One region of the Buttiauxella sp. AC038 genome, then DNA from elsewhere that is predicted to be linked to it. Evidence: predicted binding sites of a transcription regulator. Region 1 holds the regulator's gene; each other region holds the start of a gene.
The links. The regulator PurR, encoded in region 1, represses purine synthesis genes. The targets are predictions, from matches to a motif close to CANGCAAACGTTTGCNTG.
Positions count from the first base shown of each region.

Region 2: the regulator PurR is predicted to act here: its motif matches at 3,566-3,583, upstream of purT (formate-dependent phosphoribosylglycinamide formyltransferase).
Region 3: the regulator PurR is predicted to act here: its motif matches at 2,081-2,098, upstream of gltB (glutamate synthase large subunit).
Region 4: the regulator PurR is predicted to act here: its motif matches at 2,920-2,937, upstream of AC0IXI_RS21870 (NCS2 family permease).

Region 1 covers NZ_CEEDCQ010000001.1:2,272,136-2,277,433, reverse strand. The annotation lists gene AC0IXI_RS10825 (C40 family peptidase) at 1-571, shown strand, start outside; gene sodB (superoxide dismutase [Fe]) at 764-1,345, shown strand; gene cydH (cytochrome bd-I oxidase subunit CydH) at 1,398-1,487, opposite strand; gene purR (HTH-type transcriptional repressor PurR) at 1,783-2,808, shown strand; gene punR (DNA-binding transcriptional activator PunR) at 2,829-3,740, opposite strand; gene punC (purine nucleoside transporter PunC) at 3,856-5,049, shown strand.
Region 2 covers NZ_CEEDCQ010000001.1:2,084,541-2,089,838, forward strand. The annotation lists gene edd (phosphogluconate dehydratase) at 1-1,490, shown strand, start outside; gene AC0IXI_RS09945 (bifunctional 4-hydroxy-2-oxoglutarate aldolase/2-dehydro-3-deoxy-phosphogluconate aldolase) at 1,553-2,191, shown strand; gene purT (formate-dependent phosphoribosylglycinamide formyltransferase) at 2,345-3,523, opposite strand; gene AC0IXI_RS09955 (YebG family protein) at 3,662-4,012, shown strand; gene AC0IXI_RS09960 (tellurite resistance TerB family protein) at 4,129-4,827, shown strand; gene ptrB (oligopeptidase B) at 4,920-5,298, shown strand, end outside.
Region 3 covers NZ_CEEDCQ010000001.1:505,496-510,793, reverse strand. The annotation lists gene arcB (aerobic respiration two-component sensor histidine kinase ArcB) at 1-466, opposite strand, end outside; gene mnmL (tRNA modification radical SAM protein MnmL/YtqA) at 517-1,449, opposite strand; gene gltB (glutamate synthase large subunit) at 2,130-5,298, shown strand, end outside.
Region 4 covers NZ_CEEDCQ010000001.1:4,613,500-4,618,797, forward strand. The annotation lists gene AC0IXI_RS21865 (Na+/H+ antiporter) at 1-1,139, opposite strand, end outside; gene AC0IXI_RS21870 (NCS2 family permease) at 1,399-2,748, opposite strand; gene AC0IXI_RS21875 (glutathione S-transferase family protein) at 3,160-3,822, opposite strand; gene soxR (redox-sensitive transcriptional activator SoxR) at 4,106-4,564, opposite strand; gene soxS (superoxide response transcriptional regulator SoxS) at 4,643-4,966, shown strand; gene AC0IXI_RS21890 (YjcB family protein) at 5,203-5,298, shown strand, end outside.

The DNA.
Region 1 (5,298 bases):
GAATCTTGCAAAAAACTCCCGCAATAAAACCTCTAAGCTCGCAAAAGTCCAGCCTGTTACTTTCACCGAAAAATGCAGCAAGCCGCGTAAAGGCCATAAAGCGCATTGTGTAAAAGTTAAATCAGAGCAGCCAACGACGATTGCTGCGGCGCATAAAGTCCGTGTGCAAAAAGCACAAAAAACGGCAATGAACAAATTGATGGGCCAGATAGGCAAACCGTATCGTTGGGGTGGCACCTCGCCGGTTACCGGTTTCGATTGCAGCGGTCTGGTTTACTACGCATACAAAGATTTAGTGAAGTTCCGTATTCCTCGTACCGCTAACGAGATGTATCACCTGCGTGATGCCTCATCTGTAGATCGTGGGGAGCTTGAAACTGGTGATTTGGTCTTCTTCCGCACCCAAGGTCGGGGCACCGCTGACCATGTTGGCGTGTACGTGGGCAACGGTAAATTTATTCAGTCACCGCGTACCGGACAAGATATCCAGATAACCTCACTAAGCGAAGACTACTGGCAGCGCCACTATGTCGGTGCCAAACGCGTTATGACCCCTAAAACAATTCGTTAAACTCTATTTATCGAAAACCTGCGCCTGCCCTTCCTTGGGCAGGTGAGTTCCCTCTTTTGCTTATCCTTTCAATTTGTTACCCTAAACCCGCACTAAAAGTGATGTTTAACAATAGATACCCAAAATAATTCGAGTTGCATCGCAGCCAACAAAGATGCAGCTCGAAGTATGAAGGGTAATAAGGAGTCAGCAATGTCGTTCGAACTACCTGCACTACCATATGCAAAAGATGCTTTAGCACCGCATATCTCCGCCGAAACTCTGGAATACCATTACGGTAAACACCATCAAACCTATGTCACTAACCTGAACAATCTGGTTAAGGGCACTGCGTTTGAAGGTAAAAATCTCGAAGAGATCGTTCGTACTTCCGAAGGCGGCGTGTTTAACAACGCAGCACAGGTTTGGAACCACACCTTCTACTGGAATTGCCTGGCACCAAATGCTGGCGGTGAACCAACTGGAGAGCTTCTGGAAGCCATTAATAAGTCGTTTGGTAGCTTTGCTGAGTTTAAACAGCAGTTCACTGATGCAGCTATTAAAAACTTTGGCGCTGGCTGGACCTGGCTTGTCAAACAAGAAGATGGCGCTCTGGCGATTGTCTCTACCTCAAACGCGGGTACCCCACTAACAACAGCGGCAACACCGTTATTGACTGTGGATGTGTGGGAACATGCGTACTACATCGACTACCGCAATGCTCGTGCTGGCTATCTTGAGCATTTCTGGGCGTTGGTGAACTGGGAGTTTGTTGCTAAGAATCTGGCAGCATAAAACCTAAAATATATGGGCCGCGATTGCGGCCCATTTTAATCAGAGCGATGTATCAGTGCAGTACGGCGGTTAACGCGCCACACACAATCAGTGCCAAAACAACAACCGTGGTCATGATTGAAAATTTCAGATCGGTACTCATTAGCAAACTCCTTTTATTACCCTACAATCGGTGTGTCGGCTTGATTTTCCCACAATCAGACATAAAAATCCCCCTGGTTTTAACCTGATATCGCTTTTCCCTCTTTCACTTTTCTCCTGGATAGGCCAAAATCCCACGCTAATTTATTGCGTACCATCTATTCAACGCCCTCCTCCCGTTTTATGTCGCAATCCCGGCATACCTGCAACCTTAACGTTGCCTCAGGAGTTGGCGTACGCAAACGTTTAACACATTGGTTATCAGGGGTTTACGATATGGCCCGGAGTGAAATTTAATGGCGACAATCAAGGACGTAGCGAAGCTCGCAAACGTTTCCACTACAACCGTATCACATGTGATTAACAAGACCCGTTTTGTGGCGGAAGAAACACGTAACGCGGTCTGGGCGGCAATCAAACAATTGCACTATTCGCCGAGCGCCGTCGCGCGTAGCTTGAAAGTTAATCACACCAAAACGATTGGTTTGCTAGCTACTTCTAGCGAAGCACCCTATTTTGCCGAGATAATCGAAGCTGTCGAAAATAGCTGCTTTGAAAAAGGCTACACCCTGATTTTGGGTAATGCGCACAATAATTTCGAAAAACAGCGCGCCTATTTATCCATGATGGCGCAAAAGCGCGTCGATGGGCTGCTGGTGATGTGCTCTGAATATCCGGAATCATTACTGACTATGCTTGAAGAGTATCGTCACATCCCAATGGTTGTGATGGACTGGGGCGAAGCCCGCGCAGATTTCACCGACTCCGTTGTCGATAATGCCTTCCACGGTGGCTATCTGGCTGGACGTTATTTGATTGAACGTGGTCACCGCGAAATTGGTGCAATCCCTGGCCAAATGGAGCGTAATACCGGTGGCGGCCGCCATGCTGGTTTTATGAAGGCGCTGGAAGAAGCTGGGATCGCTATTCCTGAGAACTGGATTGTGCAAGGTGACTTTGAACCTGAGTCAGGCTACCGCGCCATGCAGCAGATTATCGGTCAGTCTCAGCGCCCTACCGCAGTATTCTGCGGCGGCGACATTATGGCGATGGGCGCAATTTGTGCTGCTGATGAAATGGGTTTACGCGTACCGCAGGATATTTCCATTATCGGTTATGACAACGTGCGTAACGCTCGTTATTTCACACCGGCATTGACCACCATTCACCAGCCGAAGGACTCGCTGGGTGAAACAGCTTTCAATATGCTGCTGGATAGAATCGTCAATAAACGCGAAGAGTCGCAATCAATTGAAGTACATCCGCGCCTGATTGAACGCCGTTCAGTGGCAGATGGCCCATTCCGCGATTACCGCCGCTAAAAACAGTCAAAGGAGCCTGCCTAAGCAGGCTCTTGCAACCACTCCTGATTCATCGTCTCGCTATCCCCTAAATACTCCAGCAGCCAGGCCAGAGCTGGCGAAGCATCATTTTGCCGCCATGTCAGGCAACATGCCGCGTCCGGGAACGGGTTATCGAGCGTCAGCTCACTCCACTGCCCTGAAGCCAACCACGGCTTTGCTATATGCAATGGCACCATACCAATACATAAACCCGCGCTAAGACAATCAGAGCCAGATTCCCAGTCTGGAACCACAACTCGACGCTGGTTATCCAAAAGCCAGGTAATACGCTTCGGTAGCGAACGGGAGGTATCTTCCAGTACTAACGACGGCCAGGCTCGCAGATCATCATCACTTAAGGTTCCGCCCTGCTGTGCCAGTGGGTGATTTGATGACACCACACAGCGCCAACTCAACGTCCCCATATCGCGGAACGCATAACGCCCCCCGACAGGAATAGCTTGTGTCGCACCAATCGCGACTTCAACTCGCCCATCAGCCAGCGCATCCCACACGCCGTTAAACACTTCCTGGAATATACGCAGTTCGATATCCGGAAAATGACGATAAAAATCCAACACCAACTGACGCGTTCGTTCAGGTTTAACGATGTTATCAACTGCGATAGCCAGGTGCCCGCGCCATCCATTTGCGATCTGTTGACACTGCTGCCGTGTCGTCATCATTTTTTTGATAACAGAGCGGCCTTCTTTCAGGAAAAAGACGCCTGCGGGGGTTAATTCAACATCCCGATGGCGACGTTCGAATAACGGAACCGCTAACCAATCTTCAAGTTGCCGTACCGTATAGCTGATAGCTGACGGAACGCGGTGCAGCTCTTGTGCTGCACCACTGAAGCTGCCATTGCGCGCTACCGCATCTATCACTTCCAGCGAATATTCTGACCACATTTCTCTGCTCACAAAATTTTTGAATGCAACCTACAAATATTAGCGTTTCACAAGCCTATTTGCACTCCGTACACTCTCGCGGCGATCAACCTGCAAGATAAAACAAGAGAAAATTATGCAACCATCAAAAGGATTTCTTATCTGGCTGGCTGGATTAAGTGTTCTGGGCTTCCTTGCCACAGACATGTATCTGCCTGCTTTCGCTGCCATTCAGCAAGATTTACAGACCGATGCCTCCGCCGTTAGTGCGAGCCTGAGCCTGTTCCTTGCGGGCTTTGCGTTTGCCCAGTTAATGTGGGGGCCGCTGTCAGACCATTTCGGACGTAAACCAGTTTTGCTGGCCGGTCTGAGTCTGTTCGCCGTCGGTTGTATTGGAATGTTGTGGGTAGAAAGTGCCACCGCTCTGCTGGTGCTGCGCTTCGTTCAGGCCGTTGGTGTTTGTTCTGCCGCAGTAAGCTGGCAGGCACTGGTGACCGATTACTACCCGGCAAACCGCGCAAATCGTATTTTCGCCACGATTATGCCGCTGGTTGGCTTGTCTCCGGCACTGGCACCGCTGCTCGGTAGCTGGATTTTGGTGCACTTCGACTGGCAGGCGATCTTCGCCACCCTGTTTGCAATCACCCTGGTGCTGATGATCCCAACTCTGCGTCTGAAACCACGTACCCAGCATCACCCGCAAACAGAAGACAATAAAGTCAGCTTTATGTCGTTACTGCGCTCTCGTGTTTATAGCGGCAACGTGTTGATTTACGCAGCTTGCTCTGCCAGCTTCTTTGCCTGGCTGACCGGTTCTCCGTTTATTCTGAACGATATGGGTTACAGCCCGGCGGCAATTGGCCTGAGCTATGTGCCGCAAACTATCGCCTTCCTGATTGGTGGTTATGGCTGCCGTAGCGCACTGCAAAAATGGCAAGGCAAGCAAATGCTGCCGTGGTTGCTTGCGTTATATACGTTGAGTGTTTTCGGCACCTGGGCGGTATCGATAAGTGGACACGCAAACCTGACCATGCTGCTCATCCCATTCTGTATCATGGCGATTGCCAACGGGGCGATTTACCCAATCGTTGTTGCTTCTGCACTGTTGCCTTTCCCACAAGCCACAGGTAAAGCCGCTGCGCTGCAAAACACGCTGCAATTGGGCCTGTGCTTCCTGGCAAGTTTGATGGTGTCGTGGTTGGTCGCTACACCACTGCTGACTACCACCAGTGTCATGCTGGTAACAATTGTTCTGGCCATGCTGGGTTATCTGCTTCAGCGTCGTAAAAATGCCGAAGTCTGGCAACCGGCTGAATCGGATGCACATTAAGATTAAAATTGCTCAGCCTCAACATGATTAGCTTGCTAAGAATATGTGATTGAATCACCGCTTAAGCGAGCCTATACTCATAAACGGCTCAACAAATAACACCATAATAATCAAATTAAAACGGGAGCCTCTTGGCTCCCGTTTTTGTTTTACAGCTGTTTTTGGGGCGCCAAGCCCCCTTTCTCTGTTCTACGTCGGATATCAGGCACACGGAATTTTCCGTGACATTTCTCACATGCCCAAAATAGC
Region 2 (5,298 bases), 190 kb from region 1:
TTCCGGCCATGTGTGATGGCGTGACGCAGGGACAGGATGGCATGGAACTGTCATTGCTCAGCCGCGAAATTATTGCGATGTCTACGGCAATTGGCCTGTCTCACAATATGTTCGATGGTGCACTGTACCTCGGCGTGTGTGACAAAATCGTCCCGGGCTTAACCATGGCGGCGTTGTCATTTGGTCATCTGCCTGCGGTATTTGTGCCATCAGGTCCAATGGCTAGCGGTTTACCGAATAAAGAAAAAGTACGTATTCGCCAACTTTATGCTGAAGGCAAAGTGGATCGCATCGCGCTTCTGGAATCTGAGGCTGCTTCTTACCACGCACCGGGTACTTGTACATTCTACGGTACTGCCAATACCAACCAGATGGTAGTTGAGTTCATGGGTATGCAGTTGCCAGGCTCTTCATTTGTTCACCCGGATGCCCCTCTGCGCCATGAATTGACTGCCGCGGCAGCACGGCAGGTGACGCGTCTGACCGGAAACGGCAACGAGTGGATGCCGATCGGCAAAATGATTGATGAAAAAGTGGTCGTGAACGGCATTGTTGCTTTGCTTGCGACAGGCGGCTCCACCAACCACACTATGCACCTGGTGGCGATGGCGCGTGCGGCGGGGATTATCATCAACTGGGATGATTTCTCTGACCTCTCTGATGTGGTGCCATTATTGGCTCGCCTGTATCCGAATGGCCCTGCGGACATTAACCACTTCCAGGCGGCGGGCGGCGTGCCGGTATTGATGCGCGAATTGCTCAAAGGCGGTTTGCTGCATGAAGATGTCAACACCGTTGCGGGCTTTGGTCTGCATCACTACACCATGGAACCGTGGCTGGATAACGGTCAGTTGGCATGGCGTGAAGGCGCAACAACCGCGCTCGATACTGATGTTATCGCGACCTTCGAAAAACCTTTCTCTAAACATGGCGGCACGAAAGTCCTCAGCGGTAATCTGGGTCGTGCGGTAATGAAAACCTCTGCGGTGCCAGTAGAAAACCAAATTATTGAAGCGCCTGCGGTCATTTTCGAAAGCCAGCACGACGTTTTACCGGCTTTCGAAGCAGGCCATCTTGACCGTGATTGCGTGGTTGTTGTCCGCCATCAAGGGCCAAAAGCTAACGGCATGCCAGAATTACATAAACTTATGCCGCCACTTGGGGTATTATTGGACCGCTGTTTCAAAATAGCGTTAGTCACTGATGGACGGCTGTCGGGCGCTTCAGGTAAGGTGCCCTCTGCCATCCATGTTACCCCAGAAGCTTATGATGGTGGGCTACTGGCAAAAGTCCGGGATGGCGATATGATTCGCGTCAACGGGCAAACGGGTGAACTGACATTGCTGGTCGATGATGCCGAGCTGGAAAAACGCACTGCATACCACCCGGATCTCAGCGCGGATCGTGTTGGAACCGGCCGTGAACTATTTAGCGCGTTACGCGAGCAGTTATCTGGCGCGGAACAGGGCGCGACCTGCATTAAATTTTAAGGACCGGAGGCAGCACTTGCTGCGCTGGAAACGAATTATAAAGTTGGTTGAAGAGGCTTGAGATGAAAAACTGGAAAACTACTGCGGAACAGATCCTGAAAACAGGACCGGTTGTCCCGGTTATCGTAATTAACAAACTGGAACACGCAGTACCAATGGCTAAAGCATTAGTTGCTGGCGGCGTGCGCGTTCTGGAAGTGACTCTGCGTACTCCATGCGCAATGGACGCAATCCGTGCAATCGCTAAAGAAGTACCAGAAGCGATTATTGGTGCGGGTACCGTACTGAACCCAGAGCAACTGGCAGAAGTGACCGCAGCTGGCGCGCAGTTCGCCATCAGCCCAGGTCTGACCGAGCCACTGCTGAAAGCAGCAACCGAAGGCTCCATTCCATTGATCCCAGGTATCAGCACTGTTTCTGAACTGATGCTGGGTCTGGACTACGGCTTGAAAGAATTCAAATTCTTCCCGGCTGAAGCAAATGGCGGCACCAAAGCGCTGCAAGCTATCGCAGGTCCATTCTCTCAGGTTCGTTTCTGCCCAACTGGCGGTATCACACCGGCTAACTACCGTGACTACCTGGCGCTGAAAAGCGTGCTGTGTATCGGTGGTTCATGGTTGGTTCCGGCTGACGCGCTGGAAGCTGGCGATTACGATCGTATTACTACTCTCGCCCGTGAAGCTGTCGAAGGCGCGAAATAACACGTCATCCTTCGAGCCGTAGATGCGTTGGCTACGTTCACTCACCCCGGTTACATAGTTATCTATACTCCCGGGGATTCGTTCTCTTGCCGCCTTCCTACGACTCGAATGATTCGTGTTATTGAATCCCTGCTCAGATGAGCGGGGATTTTTTTATCCTTTGACGATTATGGCTTTGGTTGCAGCGATAGCACGTGCAATGGCATCTTCCACGCTGGAACCCGTTGCCAGTGCCACACCCATTCGGCGTTTACCGTTAATCTCAGGCTTACCGAACAGACGCACTTGCAAACCTGCGCCCACTGCGGCACCCACATTGCCGAAGTGCACGTTGTCGCTGCTCAATTCTGGAAGGATCACCGCAGAAGCTGCCGGGCCGTACTGGCGAATGTCACCAATCGGCAAGCCGAGGAAAGCGCGGACGTGCAATGCAAACTCGGAAACGTCCTGAGAAATCATCGTCACCATGCCGGTGTCGTGCGGGCGAGGGGAGACTTCACTAAAAATAACCTCATCGCCACACACGAAAAGTTCGACGCCAAACAAACCGTAACCCCCCAACGCTTTCACCACTTTTTCAGCAATTTCTTGCGCACGGGCAAGAGCGGCATCGCTCATTTGTTGCGGCTGCCAGGATTCGCGATAGTCACCGTCTTCCTGGCGGTGGCCGATTGGGGCACAGAAATGCACGCCATCGACAGCACTAATCGTCAGCAGGGTGATTTCAAAATCGAAATTCACCACACCTTCGACAATAACTTTGCCTTTACCTGCGCGACCGCCTTCCTGAGCGTACTCCCACGCTTTCGCTAACTGGTCGGCTGTACGAATAAAACTTTGCCCTTTGCCGGAAGAACTCATCACCGGTTTAACGATGCAAGGCAGGCCGATTTCTTCAACTGCCTGTAAAAATGCAGCTTCGTTATCGGCAAAGCGGAAGCTGGAGGTCGGCAGAGCGAGTTCTTCTGCGGCCAGGCGGCGAATACCTTCGCGGTTCATGGTCAGTTGGGTTGCGCGCGCGCAAGGCACCACGCACTGACCTTGCTGCTCAAGCTCAACCAGCATGTCTGTTGCGATCGCTTCAATTTCGGGAACGATGAAATCCGGCATTTCTACGGAAACCAGTTTTTTAAGCTCGGCACCGTCCAGCATATTGATGACATGGCTGCGGTGAGCAACATGCATAGCGGGGGCATCGGCGTAGCGGTCTACTGCGATAACTTCCAGACCAAGACGCTGGCATTCAATCGCCACTTCTTTTCCTAATTCGCCTGATCCTAACAACATAACTCGTGTAGCTGATGGACGAAGCGCTGTTCCCAAAATTGACATAATCTGTATACCCGAACGGAGAAAATAGACCGGCGGATTATAAACGAAAACGTTTGCGTACGCAGCGATTTTCCCACTTGCGATACAGGGGCAATATCATTACACTGTTTAAATAAACAGTTAAACCGGAGCTGCAAAATGGCGGTTGAAATCAAATACGTTGTTGTACGAGAGGGGCAAGAAAAAATGTCTTTTGCCAGTAAAAAAGATGCAGACGCCTACGACAAAATGCTCGATCTGGCAGAAGTGTTGAGCGAGTGGCTCGTACACAGCCCTGTTGCTTTCGAAGAAGGGCAAAGCGATGTGCTGGCTATGTGGATGGCAGAAAACAAAGACGTGCTTTCCAGCGTGCTGAAAAGCGGTAAATTGCCGGACCTTGAAAGTACTGAAACTGCCGGTGAAGCCGCAGATGAAGCCGATAACGCTGAAGAGTCTGTTGCAGACGATAAAGTGGCTGAACACCCGCGTAAACGCACTAAAGCTGCATAAGTTTTATCGCGTCGGGTTACCGGCGCGGTTCTTTTCTCATCTTTAGCCTAATCAGACACTTCTTGACAGCCTTTGGCTTAACCTCAGATGTTAAGTTCTCACAAAGGGTGTCTCTAATGAGCAATTGGTTACAGCAGCTTCAGTCTATGCTGGGGCAAGCGACGCAATCCATCCAGAATCACACTGGTCAGAATCAATCCTCACAAACTCCTCAGGGAAACAATTCTCAGGGGCTGAGTAAGTTACTGGTGCCTGGCGCACTGGGCGGGTTAGCGGGCTTGCTGCTGGCGAGCAAATCGTCACGGAAACTACTGACAAAGTACGGCACCAGCGCGTTATTGGTCGGTGGTGGTGCGGTTGCGGGAAGCGTACTGTGGAACAAATATAAAGACCGAGTGCGTGAAGCCCATCAGGGTGAGCCGCAGTTTGGGCAGCAAACTTCGCCTGTCGATGTTCGTACGGAGCGCCTGATTACCGCTTTGGTTTTCGCGGCTAAAAGCGATGGTCATATTGATGATAAAGAGCGTCAGATTATCGAGCAGCAACTACGTGATGCCGGTATCGAAGGGCCGGGGCGTAATCTAATTCAGCAAGCTATCGATCAACCTCTTGATCCGCAACGCCTCGTCGAAGGCGTTAATAATGAAGAAGAAGCGCTGGAGCTTTACTTCCTGAGCTGTGCTGCAATCGACATCGACCACTTTATGGAGCGCAGTTATCTCAATGCGCTCGGCGATGCGCTAAAAATTCCTCAGGATGTACGCGAAGGCATCGAACAAGATATTCAGCAGCAGAAACTAAATCTGCCGGGTTAATCCCGGCATTTTCCCTAAAATCCCACGTTACGCTTGCAAGGCTGTCTGAATTTGCCACCCTTACAGGGTGTTAACTCAAAAAGAAAAATGACATGCCACCAAAAGCAAAAAAAATCCCCCACTCCATGACCATGCATGGTGACACCCGCATCGATAACTATTACTGGCTGCGCGATGATGAGCGTTCTGATGCACAGGTGCTTGATTATCTTCATCAGGAGAATGACTACGGTCATCAGATCATGAGTACGCAGCAGGCATTGCAAGAACGCCTGCTCAAAGAGATGATCGACCGTATCCCCCAGCGTGATATTTCCGCACCTTACACGCAAAATGGCTATCGCTATCGCCAGATTTTCGAAACCGGTAATGAATATGCTATTTATCAGCGTCAGTCTGTAGTGTCGGAGGAGTGGGAAGAGTGGAGCACGCTGGTAGATGGTAATCGCCGAGCTGCCCATAGCGAGTTTT
Region 3 (5,298 bases), 1.8 Mb from region 1:
ATGACGACTGCTGCTCAAGCTGGAGTTGCGTCTCTTCACGCTCCTGCATCTCAACTTTCAATTGCTCAAGCATGGTACGGCGTTCATCTTCGGCTTTAACGCGGTCGGCAATTTCCTGGTTCAACTGTGCAATGTTGTCTTTGAGCTGCACATTGAGTTTTAGATCGCGTTCGCGCATCTCTTCAAGTTTCTGCACCAGCTTTGAAAGCCGCTGGCGCGACTCTTCGAGCTGTTCAACCACCACGGAAAGGAAATAGACGGCCCAGGGCGTAATTAACAGGCCAAAGAAGATAGAACGGACGACATCAATACTTTCAACCTGGCCACGTAACAGCATGGTCACGGCCATTTGCACCACAATAGCCAACACCACAAGGGCAGAGGCCAGCAACAACGAGAAGCGCACTAATCCGAGCTTCACCATCAAATCAACGTAATATTGTGCCAGTAACCGGATTTGCTTCATGGAACGTTTCCCTCGTCATCAATCAGCTAAATATACCGCACGCTTAGGGATTACAACAGAATTGCCGGGCTCCATGGTGTACCTATCGCCGAACCTTGTGTGCCATGCTCAGTCAGATACTTATCGATAGCGCCCATTCCGGCCCAACGATTCTCACACCACAGTGGTGCCAACAGGGTTGGCTGCCGTGCGTTAGCCGAAATGCGATGGAACACGACATCAAGCGGAGTATGGCGAATCATCTCCCCGGCGACTGTCGCATACTCTTCTAATTCAATCGCCTGCAACCGCCCTGCCTGCCAGCTTTTGGCCATCGTGCTGCCGTTGACGATATGTAATGGGTGGAGTTTGATACCGTCCACGCCTGTCTCAACGACTTTTTCCAGCGTCTCCATGCACTGCGCCTGCCCTTCACCCGGCAAGCCGACAATCAAATGGCTGCACACTTTTAAACCCCGGGCACGGGCACGGCGCGCGGTTTCCTGGTAGCAGGCAAAATTATGCCCACGATTAATACGATGTAGCGTTTTATCATGTGCCGTCTGCAAGCCCAGCTCTAACCAGACCTCATAGCCTTTCTCATGGTATTCGCTTAACAAATCCAGCACGCTGTCCGGTACACAATCCGGACGTGTACCAACGCATAGCCCAACAATAGATGCCTTACTGACGGCTTGTTGGTACATCGAACGCAGCACCTGTACTTCCGCCCACGTACTGGTGTACGCCTGAAAATAAGCAAGGTAGTGCTGCGCGCGATTCACCAACTGCGACTGGCGCTCCAGTTGATCAGCGATAGAGTGGTTTTGTTGGGTTTCATCGGCAAAAGAGGCCACATTGCAAAAAGTACAGCCGCCACGTCCAATAGTGCCGTCTCGGTTTGGGCAACTGAAACCGCCGTGCAGCGTGAGTTTATGGACCTTATGGCCGTAACGACGCTGAAGATCCCCACCAAACATATTGACTAATTTTTGTAACTGCATAATCTGATGGGCCACCCTGTAAAAGGGACGTAGCCTGCCATTATCTGACCAATTTAGCGATGACCTGGATCAATCGCTTTGGCGCAGCTTTATCTGTTGCATAACAATGCAAAATTAGTGCAGTTTTACGCACGCATAAGATGATTACTTTTCCTTATATTGACCCTCTATTTTTAAAGAATATGTGCCCTTGTGAAAAACAGTGGCATACAACACGCCAGACCTCATTGATAGCACAAGATCCTGCCAACTTAAGCATTGCCAGCACGGTCTGGAATTTTGCAGCCCGCCAGATAGTGAGAGAGATCACAATACCCAGGCGATCCTCCTGCCGCTTAAATACGATAAAAATGATAATAAAATGTTTACATTCATGATGTTAAATACCATTTAGCACATAATCGTATAAATAAGAATGCCATTTGACCTGTGTGCGCTTTCCCGATAACTTGGAAATCCGCTGGAAGCTTTCTGGGTGGGTTCTGTGCCCACCATATTTATGCAGTAATTAAGATTCCCTCTAAAGCAAGTCCTCAATACTTGTGCAACCGGATGCGTTAGACATAAAGAGGGCGACACGCGAGGTGAGCGTAGATGCGCAAACCCCGTCGCCATGCCCTTGCTGCGTCTGGACGCAATCGGTATCGGGAATCACGTAGAGCCTGGGGAGGTTCACTGATATGTTGTACGATAAATCCCTTGAGAAGGATAACTGTGGTTTCGGCCTGATCGCCCACATAGAAGGCGAACCTAGCCACAAGGTAGTGCGTACTGCTATTCACGCACTGGCCCGAATGCAACACCGTGGAGCAATCCTCGCCGATGGTAAAACCGGTGATGGTTGTGGCCTGCTGTTGCAAAAACCTGACCGTTTCTTCCGAATCGTTGCGGAAGAACGTGGTTGGCGTTTGGCAAAAAATTATGCGGTAGGCATGATTTTCTTAAACAAAGACGACGCGCTGGCAAGTGCAAGCCGCCGCATCGTTGAAGAAGAGTTGCAAAACGAGACCTTGTCGATTGTCGGCTGGCGCGAAGTGCCAACCAATGAAGACGTACTCGGTGAAATCGCCCTCTCCTCAAAACCTCGCATCGAACAAATTTTTGTTAATGCTCCGGCTGGCTGGCGCCCACGTGATATGGAACGTCGCCTGTTTATCGCCCGCCGCCGCATTGAGAAACGCATCCAGGATAAAGACTTCTACGTTTGTAGTCTCTCCAACCTGGTTAACATCTATAAAGGTCTGTGTATGCCGGCAGATTTGCCGCGCTTTTACCTGGACCTGGCGGACTTACGCCTGGAATCAGCTATTTGCCTGTTCCACCAACGTTTCTCCACCAACACCGTACCACGCTGGCCGCTGGCTCAGCCGTTCCGCTACCTGGCGCACAACGGTGAAATCAACACCATCACCGGTAACCGCCAGTGGGCACGTGCCCGTACCTACAAGTTCCAGACTCCATTGATTCCGGATTTGCATGACGCAGCGCCATTCGTGAACGAAACCGGTTCCGATTCAAGCTCCATGGATAACATGCTCGAGCTGCTGTTAGCAGGCGGTATGGATATTGTTCGCGCCATGCGTTTACTGGTTCCACCAGCCTGGCAGAACAACCCGAACATGGACCCAGAGTTACGCGCCTTCTTCGACTTTAACTCCATGCATATGGAGCCATGGGATGGCCCGGCCGGTATCGTTATGTCAGATGGGCGTTACGCTGCCTGTAACCTGGACCGTAACGGCCTGCGCCCGGCGCGCTACGTCATCACTAAAGATAAGCTGATCACTTGTGCTTCTGAAGTTGGGATCTGGGATTACCAGCCTGACGAAGTCATCGAGAAAGGCCGTGTCGGTCCTGGCGAGTTGATGGTTATCGATACGCGTATTGGCCGAATTCTGCATTCAGCTGAAACCGATGCCGATTTGAAGAGCCGCCACCCGTATAAAGAGTGGATGGAAAACAACGTCCGTCGCCTGGTGCCGTTTGAAGATTTACCAGACGAAGAAGTTGGCTCCCGTGAAATGGATGACGATACCCTCGCAAGCTTCCAGAAACAGTTTAACTACAGCGTAGAAGAGCTGGATTCTGTGATTCGTGTACTGGGTGAGAATGGCCAGGAAGCTGTGGGTTCAATGGGTGACGACACCCCGTTTGCTGTACTTTCTAGCCAGCCACGTATTATTTACGACTACTTCCGCCAGCAGTTTGCGCAGGTAACTAACCCGCCAATCGACCCGCTGCGTGAAGCGCACGTTATGTCACTGGCAACCAGCATTGGCCGCGAAATGAACGTCTTCTGTGAAGCAGAAGGCCAGGCTCACCGCCTGAGCTTCAAATCGCCAATTCTGTTATGGTCTGATTTCCAGCAGCTGACAACGCTTGAAGAAGAGCATTATCGGGCTGACACGCTGGACATCACTTACGATGCTTCCACCCAGTCGCTCCACGAAACCGTCAATACACTGTGCGATGAAGCTGAACGCATGGTTCGCAACGGCACGGTTCTGTTAGTGCTGTCTGACCGTAACATCGCGAAAGATCGCCTGCCCGTTCCGGCGCCGATGGCGGTTGGCGCGATACAGACTCGCCTGGTCGAGAAAAATCTGCGTTGCGATGCGAACATTATCGTTGAAACGGCAAGTGCGCGTGACCCGCACCACTTCGCTGTTCTGCTCGGTTTTGGTGCGACGGCAATCTATCCATACCTCGCCTACGAAACACTGGCGAAGTTAGTCGACAGCACTGCTATCGAAAAGCCGTACCGTGCAGTCATGCAGAACTACCGCAACGGTATCAACAAGGGTCTGTACAAGATCATGTCCAAAATGGGCATCTCGACTATCGCCTCTTATCGTTGCTCGAAGCTGTTTGAAGCGGTCGGCCTGCATAAAGAAGTTTCTGAGCTGTGTTTCCAGGGCGTTGTCAGCCGTATTGGTGGTGCAGGCTTTAACGACTTCCAACAAGATTTGTTGAACCTGTCTAAGCGCGCATGGCTCGCTCGCAAGCCGCTGGACCAGGGCGGGCAACTGAAATACGTTCACGGTGGTGAATATCACGCTTACAACCCGGACGTGGTTCAGACGCTGCAAAAAGCAGTAAACAGTGGCGAATACAAAGATTATCAAGAGTACGCGAAACTTGTGAACGAGCGCCCGGTGGCAACACTGCGCGATATGCTTGCTCTGAACCCGCAAGATGAAACAGTCAAGATTGAAGATGTTGAGCCTGCCACTGAGCTTTATAAACGTTTCGATACTGCTGCGATGTCTATCGGTGCATTGAGCCCGGAAGCACACGAATCGCTGGCAGAAGCGATGAACAGCATCGGCGGCAACTCCAACTCCGGTGAAGGTGGTGAAGACCCTGCGCGATACGGCACCAATAAAGTGTCCCGTATCAAACAGGTCGCTTCTGGCCGCTTCGGTGTGACCCCGGCTTACCTGGTGAACGCCGATGTTATCCAGATTAAAGTCGCTCAGGGTGCTAAGCCTGGCGAAGGTGGTCAGTTGCCGGGTGATAAAGTTACGCCGTATATCGCAAAACTGCGTTATTCCGTACCTGGCGTTACGCTGATTTCACCTCCGCCGCACCACGATATCTACTCTATCGAAGATTTGGCGCAGCTGATTTTCGACCTGAAACAGGTCAACCCGAAGGCGATGATCTCTGTCAAACTGGTTTCCGAACCAGGCGTTGGCACCATCGCAACAGGTGTGGCGAAAGCCTATGCCGACCTGATTACTATCGCCGGTTACGACGGTGGTACCGGTGCAAGCCCGCTGTCGTCAGTGAAATATGCAGGTTGCCCGTGGGAACTGGGTCTGGTGGAAACACAACAGGCACTGGTTG
Region 4 (5,298 bases), 2.3 Mb from region 1:
GAAAGTACACCCGCAAGCGTAATCGCCCCGCGCACACCGGCAAATGATGCAATACACAATTCGCGGGTTGTGTAGTTACCGAACTCCAACGGACGCTTTTTCATAAAACGCAGGCTGATGCGTTTCATGGTCCACAGCCATAAGAAACGCACACCGATCAGCGCGAAATAGATAAGCCCGACATCAACAAATAACATCCAAAGTTCGACGTTCGGATCGGCATTTGCCGCTGCAATAGAGGTTTTCATGATGCCCGGTAATTGCAGACCCAACAGCAAGAACACCATGCCGTTGAACACGAATTCAAGCATCGCCCAGACACTGTTTGCACGTAAACGCATCGCCAATGGCGCACTGCGCAACACGCCAGAACGGGTAATAGTCATACCCGCAGCAACCGCCGCCAAAATGCCGGAAACGCCGATATGTTCGGCGATCAGGTAAGAAGCAAACGGCAACAGCAGAAGCAGCAGGATTTGCGTTGCGGGTTCGTCACCGCTCCAGCGGCTCATCAGGCGCAGCGATTTACCGTACAGCCAGCTGACTGCAATCCCGGCCAACAGGCCGCCAATCGCTACTTTGAAGAACTCGAGGGTGGCACCACCGACGGAAAACACCATCGTTCCCACCGCCACGGCGACCGCCATTTTCAACGATACCAGGCCGGAGGCGTCGTTCATCAACGCTTCACCCTGCAAGATACCCATGATTTTCTTTGGAATACGCCCTTCTCCGACAATACCGGAAAGCGCCACGGCGTCGGTCGGCGAGAGGACTGCTGCCAGTGCAAAAGCCGGAAGCAGCGGAATGCCTGGCACGAGGAAGTAAATCAGGAAGCCAATACCGACCACGGTGACCAGCACCAGAACCAGCGCAAGGCCGATGATTTCCCGCCCGTGGTTGAGAAATTCGTGCGTCGGCGTTTTCCAGCCATCGGCAAACAGCAGCGGCGGAATAAACAGCACCAGGAAGAGTTCCGGGTTGAAGTCGACATGCAAACCAAAGTGCGGCCAGGCGAGCACAGCACCTATCGCGATTTGCATTAACGGAAGCGGGATCTGGAACGGCAGCATGCGTGTGGCCACCCCAGAAAGAGAAACCACAAGGGTCATGATGAGAATGGTAAAGAAGATTTCCATACTGTCCTTAGTCGAGGTGTTTTGTGAAACCCTTTTTGCAGGATGTTGTGTTACCCAATAGTAAAACAACTTTTTATACCGGAAGGAAACAGGAAATAACTTGAAGTGGTTTTGGGAGGAGTACTCAGAGTTTTTACTCTAAATAATTCAAGTTGCAGCCAGGCGGCAAAGCAGCGACCCCCAGGAGCTTACTAAAGTAAGTGACTGGGGGTCGCGAGTGCAGCCAACAACCCTGCAGCTTGAAGTATGACGAGTAAAATTAAATTGCCCAGCCGCCTGCGTAGAATGCGACCAATGCAATAGCAATCACGACTGTACCGATATTCAGCTTACGCCACTCACCAGAGACGATACGGCCAATCACCAGAGTTGCGAAACCAATCATGATGCCGGTAACGATGTTACAGGTCAGCACGATAAATACCGCAGTAATCAGGCCCGCCATGGCATCAACAAAATCTTCAAAATCGATTTTGCCCACGTTGCTCAGCATCAGCAAACCTACATACATCAGCGCCGGAGCGGTAGCGTATGCAGGAACCAGATAAGAGAGCGGTGAGAGGAACAGAATCAACAGGAACAGCACACCAACGGTGATTGCCGTCAGGCCGGTTTTACCACCTGCAGCAGTACCTGCCGCAGATTCGATGTAAACCGCAGCAGGAGCTGCACCCACCAGGCCTGAGAACACTGAGCTCAGGGAGTCGGTAGTCAGCGCTTTGCCGCCATCGATGATTTGACCGTCTTTATCCAGCAGATTTGCCTGGCCCGCAACGGCGCGGATAGTGCCGGTTGCATCGAATACCGCAGTCATTACCAGCGCCAGAACGCTTGGCAACACCACTGGGTTCAACGCGCCCATGATATCCAGGCTACCGATCAGCGAGTTGCCCGCTTCATCTTTCAGCGAAGGCATAGCGAAAATGCCAGAGAAATGAACGCTTGGGTCAAAAATCAGACCGAAAACAGAAATACCGATAATGGTCAGCAGAATGCCGCCAGGGACTTTCAGTTTTTCCAGACCGATGATCACCGCAAGGCCAATCAGCGACATAATAACCGGGAAGCTATCGAAATGACCGAGCGCAACTGGCAAGCCATCAAGTGGGTTTTTAATTACCAGGCCGACACCGTTTGCGGCAATCAGCAGCAGGAACAGGCCGATACCGATACCAGTACCATGCGCAACACCCATCGGTAAGTTACGCAAAATCCAGCTACGAATACCGGTTGCGGAGATGATGGTGAACAACACACCCATCAGGAACACGGCGCCTAAAGCAACCGGAACGCTGATGTGTTGGCCGAGCACCAGGCTGAAAGCGGTAAACGCAGTCAGTGAAATGGCACAACCGATTGCCAGCGGCAGGTTCGCCCAAAGGCCCATGACAAGAGAGCCAACACCGGCTACCAGGCAAGTTGCCACAAAGACCGCCGCAGGAGGGAAACCTGCTTTACCGAGCATGCCCGGTACAACGATCACGGAGTACACCATCGCGAGGAAGGTGGTTAAACCCGCTACAACTTCCTGACGAACGGTGCTGCCACGTGCAGATATTTTGAACCAGGCGTCAATGCCGCTGGTTGCACGCGGAGAATGATTAGACATAGTGAAAAATCCCCTGAGATTTTTATGATTACATTGGTATGCGTGGTGGACAATCCACTGCTAATTAAACGTTCATACTCTTCATTTTTCGGGTTACGTACTTTCCCGGTAACTCGAATAAGTTGAGTAGATCCCTATACTGCGTTTGTGACAAAAAGGGGCGCCACAAAAAAAGCAAACGTTTAACTCCGCGCATACAAACTAGGCGTCAAAATTAAGGCAAACGATTATCCGGCCTTCTTACATGGATTTTCAACCGAACTTTGCCGCTTTTTGTCGAAAAAGGTATTAGCCGGTCAAAATATCGTCACCTCGTGCGCAAACGTTATCGTCGATGCGCAATTTAGCAACAATGATGCAAGATACTGGTTATAGTTTTTCCTGACTCATAGGATTTTTAAATAGATAAGATCACGGGATCTCAAAGGGCCCACCTTGCTGAATCGCCCGCTGCCAGGCAGGGCGCATTTGCACTTTGCTGTACCAATTCTGCAGATTCGGTAAGTCGTTAATGCCACCTCGCGAGAGCAACGCGATCACCGGGAAACTCATCTGAATATCTGCCGCGCTAAACGCCTGCCCGGCAAACCACGGATTTTGTTGCAGCGAATCTTCGAGATAGCGCGCATGGGTCATAATCTGTTTATTCAAATAAGCCTTTTGCACTCCCTGCCCTAACACCTTCCCCACCGGGCGCAATAACCACGGAACTGGTGCTTTCCCAAGACTGCCGAACACCAGCTTCATCATTAATAAAGGCATTAACGATCCTTCGGCGTAATGCAGCCAAAAGCGGTAACGGAGTTTGTCTTCATTGGTAATAGGTTTGAGGCGGCTTTCGGCGTCATACGTTTCTTGCAGGTATTCAATGATTGCCCCCGACTCCGCGAGGATATTGCCATTATCTTCCACTATCGGTGACTTCCCTAATGGGTGCACGGCTTTTAACGACGCGGGTGCCAGCATGGTTGGTTCGCGCTCGTAGCGAACAATCTGGTACGGCACCTGTAGCTCTTCGAGCATCCATAAAATGCGCTGCGAGCGGGAGTTATTGAGATGATGGACGATAAGCATAAGGTAACCTTTTGTTTAGCAAGATGAGTTAACTATAGGTAAATGTGCAAAGAGTGGAGCATTAAAATCGTTCAAAAAACATTCAAAACCACCTTGAAACCTGGCTGAGCAGAACTACAATTAAGTTGTCAGTGCAATCCGGAACCTCCTGAGAATGTGTAATTGAGGGACGCTGATGTCGGGGGAAACCCTCCTTGCGAAAAGCGGGATAGATCGAAAGACAAAGACCGGGAATAAACTAAAGCGCCGAAGTTGGGCGCTTTAGTTTTGCCTGCTATTGAGGTTAATCATCTTCCAGTAAACGAGCACCCGTCCCCTCTTCACCGAGTTTATCGCCTGGGTTTCGCAGCGGGCAGTCAGCACCCGATAAACAACCACAGCCAATGCAGCCATCAAGTTCATCGCGCAGTGCGGTCAGCATATTGATGCGCCGGTCCAGTTCTTCGCGCCATTGCGACGACATCTTTTTCCAGTCGTTCTTATTAATTTTGTGCCCGTCTGGCAGCACCCCAAACTCTTCACCGATGGTCGCTAACGGAATGCCGATTCGCTGGGCGATTTTAATAATGGCAACGTTTCGCAGCACATCACGCGTGTAACGACGCTGGTTTCCACTGTTTCGTCTGCTTTTGATAAGCCCTTTGCTCTCGTAGAAGTGCAAAGCCGAAACGGCCACGCCGCTACGCTTCGCCACCTCGCCAGGACTGAGTAAGGGTTTAAAGCGCGGTAATTTCTTTTCCATAATGCTCTTTACCTCAAGTTAACTTGAGGAATTATACTCGCTGCCAACAAAACCGGCTAATCGTAATCAGGATGGCTTATGGCACACCAGGACATTATTCAAACTTTGACTGAATGGATTGACGATCACATTGATCAGCCGCTGAACATTGATGTTGTGGCAAAAAAATCAGGCTATTCAAAATGGTATCTTCAGCGGATGTTCCGCACCGTGAAGCGCCAGACGTTAGGTGAATACATTCGCCAGCGCCGTTTGTTGATGGCGGCCAGAGAGCTTCGAAATACCCAGCGACCGATTTTTGATATTGCGATGGACTACGGTTATGTCTCTCAGCAGACATTTTCGCGTGTTTTCCGCCGTGAGTTTGACCGTACACCAACCGATTATCGCCACCACGCCTGATAAAGTTCGTGGAAGAGTTGTTGCCTGACAGCCCGATAAGATGGGTCAGAAAATGCGCCGCAGAACTGGCGATTAAAAGAACAAATGTGATATAGTTCACAAATCCTGTGAGACAGGATTCTTCTTACATTTTCTGTACCCACTCATTCCCCCTGACGGTCCCTGAGCTGTATTTGCCGCGCCTTGTGTCGCGCTAACCGTTGAGCGTAATGAGTTATGCTTAAGGAACAGTTTTCATGGCGGCAATTACCACCAGCGTTTTACTGATGCGCTGGCCTTTAGTCAGTGCGGTTTTGATGTTTTTAGCCAGCACGTTGAACATCCAGTTTCGC